DNA from 2 places in the Thermosynechococcus sp. PKX82 genome. Region 1 is predicted to be linked to the other one. Evidence: riboswitches for the same ligand, from Rfam matches in the RefSeq annotation. Region 1 holds a riboswitch; the other holds the start of a gene.
What was found. Region 1 has a riboswitch for cobalamin ahead of RHH53_RS04045 (sirohydrochlorin chelatase). Riboswitches for the same ligand answer to the same signal wherever they lie in the genome.

Region 1 (3,414 bases):
GGGCAGCATTGCCGGCGCGCTCCCCAATGCCGTTAACCGTACACTCCAGTTGCCGTGCCCCATTTTTGACTGCTTCGAGGAAGTTGGCAACGGCCAAGCCCAAGTCGTTGTGACCATGGACTGAAATGACGGCACGATCAATATTCGGCACGTTTTCCTTGATGCCTTTGATCAGGGCGCCAAACTCGGCGGGGGTGGTGTAACCCACCGTGTCGGGAATGTTAATTGTTGTGGCACCGGCGTCAATCACCCGTTCCAAAACTTGATAGAGAAACTCAGGATCCGAACGCCCGGCATCCTCAGGGGAAAACTCAACATCATCCACAAAGGACTTGGCATAGGCCACCATTTCGGGGGCAATTTCCAGTACCTCAGCGCGGGTTTTCTTCAGTTTGTACTCTAGGTGGATATCCGAGGTGGCAATAAAGGTGTGAATCCGCGGATAGTAGGCGGGTTTGAGGGCTTTTGCGGCTGCTTCAATATCTTGGCGGGTGGCACGAGCCAAGCCACAGATCACCGGCCCCGTTTCGGTGCCCACGGTTTCAGCAATCCGCTGCACCGCCTCAAAGTCACCGGGACTGGCAAAGGGAAAGCCTGCTTCAATAATATCCACCCCCAGTCGCGCCAGTTGACGGGCGATCGCCAGTTTTTCATCCACATTCAGCGAGGCACCCGGCGACTGTTCACCGTCCCGCAGGGTGGTATCAAAAATTAACACCCGGTCAACCGTCTGGGGAGGATATTTAATACGCATAGACAAGCCCTATCTAAGCTTGAGAAAGAGTAGCAGTCATCATTTACTCTAACATTTTCACTGGGGAGCGATGCCTAGGGAACTTGCCAAATGCGTTGGTGGTAACTGGGCAAGTGATCCAAGTCCACGGTTGATCCATGGTGATGGTGGTGAGGGTGATGCCCCCCGTGATCATGGCTGTGGGAGGGGTGCTCATGATCCTGATGATGGTGGTGATGATGGCTATGGCCTGCCACCAAGCGGAATTTGCAGGCTTCACAGTTCATGGCCACCTGCCCCGTATGGGTTTCAATTTCCCGCTGCCGCGTGAGATAAAATAGTTGCGGGTGCAGGCCAATTTCCGGTAGGTTCACGTATTCAACACTGGGATAGGCGGCTTGGGCTTCTGCGGTAAGGGTATAGATTTTCTTGACTAGTGCCCCTGTAAACATGAAGTGGGGCAGGACAATGACGCGGCGGGGCTGGTAAAGATTCGCCCGCCCAAATCCTTCGGGTAGGCGGGGATGGGTAATGCCAATAAAGCAGACCTCAACGGTTTTGTAGCCACTGCCTTCCCAGAGCATGCGGGCTAGCTTAAAGACATCGCCATTGGCATCGGGATCACTGGAGCCGCGTCCCACCACTAGGAGAACGGTTTCTTCGCGGCCAATGCCTTGGGGATTAAATTCTGGTGAGTCCAAGCGTTCAAGGCGCGATCGCCACAGGGTTAAAATTTCGGGGGCAATGCCATAGTGGCGGCCATAGTGATAGCGCAATTGCGGAAACGCCCGCCGTGCCCGATCCAACTCATTGGTAACGTCAAACTTATTGTGGCGAGCAGCAAAGAGTAAAACTGGCAGCACTGACAAGTCTGTATGGCCTGCGGCAGCACACTGGCTGAGCACCTCAAAAATCGAGGGTTCCGTTAACTCCAGAAAACAGGGAAAAACAGGCCGGCAGGGATCCAGTTGATAATAGGCTTGGGCAAAGTCCAAAAATGCTTGGCGACCTTCCGGATCGCGCGTCCCATGACCGACGAGTAAAAGCGGTCGAGATTGGGGGAGAGGGGGTAAATCAAGACTAAAAACGAGGGGATTGAGAATGGAATCGTTGAGCGTAACAACCACGTTGAAACTCCATGCCCGTGCGACGCAGGCAAACAGAGTGAACCACAGCAAGTAGGCATTCTGGCTGAGGGGGGTTCCCCATCACAGCTGCGGCACAGCACCAGACTTGCACTGGATTTTCCCTACAGGCTGCTCTTCACAGTGAACGTTGCCAATTGTAGCGAGATTCTCAGACCCCTGTCTATGCAGGGGGTGGGCACATGAGAGACCTATAGCGCCGCAGCATCGAGAACGCCAATGGTCTGGTCGTAGATGGCTTGGGCTTCTTCGGGGGTGTTACCAATGCTGACGAGTCCCAGCTTACCAAATTCCGAGAGTGCCCCCATGAGGTGAAAGACAGTGCCCGTTTCGGTGCTGGAGTCAAAGTGGAGATGGTAGCGGGCAATCATATCCAAGAGATCATTGGGCAGGAGGCCGCGATAGTGGGGTTGGCAGAGGTTATCGGAGGCAATGTAATACTTGGGACGGCGGTGCTTGCTGTAAAACAGTCCAGAGGCTAGCTCATAGTGGCCATCGGTGAGGAATTTTAAGGTCATAAAGGGGTGCGTAGTACCACCCTTGCGCAAGTTAATTTCAATGGCGTAAAGCTCCCACCCTGCTGTTGTCTGGGTTGCAACAACGTCCACACCAAAACAGCCGATCACCCCCTGCTGTGCCAAGTACGTCCCTACCTTTTGCCCCAATTCTTGGAGTTGTTGGCGATAGTCGGCATGGGCGGGAAATTCACAGCCAATGAAAATTTGACCTGTGGGGGCATTGAGTAACTGTTCATGGGTGGAGACGATTTCAACACTGCCTTTGGGGGTAATACAGCCTTGGACACTGGGCGATCGCTTGACTGTCCCTTCCACAAAGGCTTCGACAATGCCACCCAGATCCATAAATCGCTGCCGATAGGAGAGCCAAGTTTCATTAGGCGCCTGAAAGACCATCTCCTCTAGGCTATTTTCAATCCGTTGTAGATGATCGGGGGTGTGTGGGCTGCCAAGGGGGCGCAGTGGGCGCAGATCAAGAAGAGCATTGCCTTCTCCGGAAAAAGCCTCATTGAGTTTCACCACCACCCGTTGCAGTTCAGGAGATTTCTCTTGGAGGTGAGCGATCGCCCGCACCAGTTCCGGTACCCCCTGCAAAAAACCGCTGCCCATCGGATGGGGAATGCCTGCGGCCGCAAAAAGTTCCCGACTGCCCGCCTTGGTTCCCCAGTAGAGGAGGTCGGGATCCGTCGAGTAGAGGGGAATGCCTAAGCGTACCGCCAGTTCCCGCTCCAAAGGGGTGGAGTTAAAACACACCATGTAGGCTTGGTTGGGACGCAGGGCTTGACGGATACGCTCCAAAAGGCGAGGCCGCTCTAAAATTTTCGCAGTCAAGGGTTTATCGGAGCGATCGTAGGTGGCCAGCAGCAGCAGGCGATCGCGGGCATGGGAACTGGGTACGCCGGGGAGTAAATCCAGATAATAGTCAATAATGCTGGGGTGCAGCGGCTGGGACGTCACGTAGATCATGCGGGTACGCGGATTCCGCAACTGGATCAGCGTATAGAGTTGCCGCTCCTCG
Region 2 (3,414 bases), 860 kb from region 1:
TCTAAATCGGCCACTTCATCCCGTAGAGCCAAGGCAATCTGCATCGCCTGTTCGCTACGCGGAATATCGGTGCGGGTAAAAGACCAGTTAATCATTGTTACCGGCCCCGTCAGCATACCCTTGACGATTTTTTGTGTCAACGATTGCGCCACCTTAAACTCTCGCACCGTCATTGGCTCGGTTCGCGCTACATCCCCATAAATAATGGGTGGACGCACACAGCGACTGCCATAGCTTTGCACCCAGCCGTGTTCAGTAAAGACAAAACCAGTGAGCTTCTGGCCAAAGAATTCCACCATGTCGGTGCGTTCAAACTCGCCATGCACCAATACATCTAGGCCAATTTCTTCCTGAAATCGAATGCATTTGGCAATTTCAGCATCAATTGCTGCTTGGTACTCAGCAAGGGTGATTTCTCCGCGCTTGAGCTTCACCCGCAATTGCCGCACTTCTGGGGTTTGCGGAAAAGAACCAATGGTAGTTGTCGGAAAGAGCGGTAAGGTGGGCTGCAGTTGGCGGCGTTGTTTATAGGGCATAGCCCGTTCCAGATCGTTGACGGTTAAATTGCGCAACCGCTGTTGTACCACTGGATTCACAGGCCTAAATTCCTTAAAGGCCTGCCACTGGGCTTCAATCTCTGCCAATTGGGGGTGCTGGGCAAGGGCTTTGGGACTCTCCTGCAGCGTCTGTGCCAATAGCACCACCTCATCCAACTTTTGTTCGGCAAAACTCAACACCCGCCGCAATGGCTCTGGTAACTTCACTTCTCGTGCTGCATCGTAGGGGACGAATTGTAAAGAGGCTGAGGGGTGCAACCGGATATTAGTTGTGATACCCTGAATCGCTGCTAAGGTTGACACGACAGGTTCTGGGCAAATTTTCCAAATGTTTCGGGCATCCACAATACCCACTCCCAGCTGTTTATCCCTTGGGAAACCATACTGCTGCAATAATGCCAAGTTCTGCCCACGGGTAAAATCTAGACTAATGCCGGCTACGGGCAACGTCACCACCCAAGGATAGGCAGCGCCGAGATCATCAAAGTAGGTCACTAGGTAAATCGGCAAGCCAACTTGACAGAGCGCATCAAATGTTGATTCATACAATTCCCTGAAGTTGTTGGTGTCCCCAAAAACCAAGGCAGGTTCGTGGATTTGTACCTCAACCACCCCTAGGTTCTTCAATTCAGCCAACAGGATAAGATAGCGCTCCACTAGGCAAGACAACGCTTCCTCTAGATTCATCTGCAGCCGACTCAGCCGTAGCAGGGTTAAAGGCCCTAGCACCATGGGAACGGCGCGATCGCCCAAGACCCTTTGGGCGCGACCAATGATGCCCAGAAAATCACTAAAGTCCGCTGCCTGAAGAGGCTGACTCATTTCGGGAACCAAGTAGTGATAGTTGGTGTCAAACCATTTGGTCATCTCAAGAGCTGGAATCCTCTCTTTGCCACGAGCCATTGCAAAGTATTGCTCCAGCCCTGTAAAGGCTTGATACCGCTGTGGGATGAGGCCGAGGCGGACACTCCAGTCAAGGACGGGATCGTAAAAACTGGTATCGCCAACGCCAATGCGATCAATGCCAGCCTGCAGTTGCGTTTGCCAATTTGCCAATTCAATCTCTTGAACTGTTTGTAGCAAATTTTCTTGATTGTATTTGCCATTCCAAAAGGCTTCCAATGCCTTTTTCAGCTCACTATTTTTACCAATGCGGGGGTAGCCTAGCGTTGCAGTTTGAATGGTCATTGTTGCAGTACCCTGAGTTTTGACAGTTCTCTCAATAGACAAAGAAAGATAGCTGTTTTCAGCCCAACAAGCAGTACACTTCCAGCATCATCAGCAGAACCTAACGTGGGTCACTGCAAGAGCAACCCCTTGTCTAAGTGCTTGTAGGTGCTTGAAAATCTCCAAAATCACTTGTGCTACAGCAACGGCAGCAACGTTGCGAGAAAAGGGCGGTAGGGGGGTTCTTTACCTAGGCAAATTAATGAAAATTGAAGCATGAAGAACATCATCTGTACCTCGCAGATGTTGGCATAACGACATTCACAACTCGGCGGGCATTCTGACTGAGAGAGTAGTGCCTCTCATCACAGCTGCGGGACAGCGGCAGATTTGCACTGCACTTTCCCCCTTGCGTCTGATGGCTGATCCCCACCAGAACCGAGTGAGTACATTCAAGGCTAACACAAGTTATGAGTTAAGGGTAAGAGCACGGCGGTCTATTGGTATGAAAAGCTGCCCCTAGGTTGACTGCTGCCGTTATTGTGCAACTGCTGAGGCTAAAATGAGAAATAGCTATCATTTTTCTCAGCAGCGTTCTTCTAGGTAAATATGCCCTCCGCCTGCCAGCCTTTACCGGCTTCCCTCGATCGCATTGTTCAGCGGTTCCAACAGATCTCAGATCCAAAGCGGCGCTATGAATACTTACTGAGCTTTGCAAAGCGCCTGCCGCCATTTCCTGAGGAGCAGAAGGTTGCCGCCAACCGCGTACCCGGCTGTGTCTCCCAAGTGTACGTGATGGCCTCTTTAGAGCAGGGCAAGGTGATTTTTCAGGGGGATTCTGACGCTCAAGTGACGAAGGGATTAGTGGGGCTATTGGTTGAAGGGTTGAGTGGGTTGACACCTGCAGAAATCCTCCAGTTAAAACCTGACTTTATTCAGCAAACCGGACTGAATGTCAGCTTAACCCCCTCGCGAGCCAATGGCTTTTACAACATTTTTCGAACGATGCAACAGCAAGCCCTAGCCTATCACTTGGCCGAGACTTCGTGTCACACTTAAAAATCTCAGCTGATGGGACTACAGCAGCAAAAGCTGGGCTGGGTGCTAGAGAACACCCTTACGAAGGAGGATAATCCTTTAGTTGTAGGATGACGCAACAGTCCCCGCAACGGGGACATTAAGCTTCGTTTGCGGATTTAACACTTCTGCTTATACTCCCTATTCGCCAGAAGGCTCGGCCTACTGCCACTGAATCTCGGCATCCATTGCATTCACTGCCGATGTCAGTTTCTCGATGAGTTGTTCAACAGACAAGGCGCCGACATCTCCCGCTGCACGGGTGCGGATACTCACGGTCTCGCTTTCGACTTCCTTGGCACCCACAATGCCCATCACAGGAATTTTCTGGGTTTCAGCATTGCGGATTTGTTTACCTAGGCGATCGCCCGTGCGATCCACACTCACGCGGATGCCCTGCTCTCGCAGTTGAGCGGCCACACGTTCGGCATAGGGGCGTTGCTCATCCCCCACGGGCAACAGGCGCACTTGCTCGGGTGCCAGCCAGAAGGGGAAATCCCCTGCATACTCCTCAATGAGAATGCCAATGAGCCGCTCCAGCGAGCCAAAGGGGGCACGGTGAATCATCACCGGTCGGCGGCGGGTATTGTCCTCAGCAACGTATTCCAAATCA

Region 2: another riboswitch for cobalamin. It lies ahead of metE (5-methyltetrahydropteroyltriglutamate--homocysteine S-methyltransferase); the one in region 1 lies ahead of RHH53_RS04045 (sirohydrochlorin chelatase).

The regions. Positions count from the first base shown of each region.
Region 1 covers NZ_CP134169.1:852,415-855,828, forward strand. The annotation lists gene RHH53_RS04040 (2-isopropylmalate synthase) at 1-754, opposite strand, end outside; gene RHH53_RS04045 (sirohydrochlorin chelatase) at 829-1,860, opposite strand; cobalamin riboswitch at 1,893-2,034, opposite strand; gene RHH53_RS04050 (peptide ligase PGM1-related protein) at 2,070-3,414, opposite strand, start outside.
Region 2 covers NZ_CP134169.1:1,715,122-1,718,535, forward strand. The annotation lists gene metE (5-methyltetrahydropteroyltriglutamate--homocysteine S-methyltransferase) at 1-1,745, opposite strand, end outside; cobalamin riboswitch at 2,037-2,182, opposite strand; gene RHH53_RS08505 (SufE family protein) at 2,334-2,783, shown strand; gene thrS (threonine--tRNA ligase) at 2,964-3,414, opposite strand, start outside.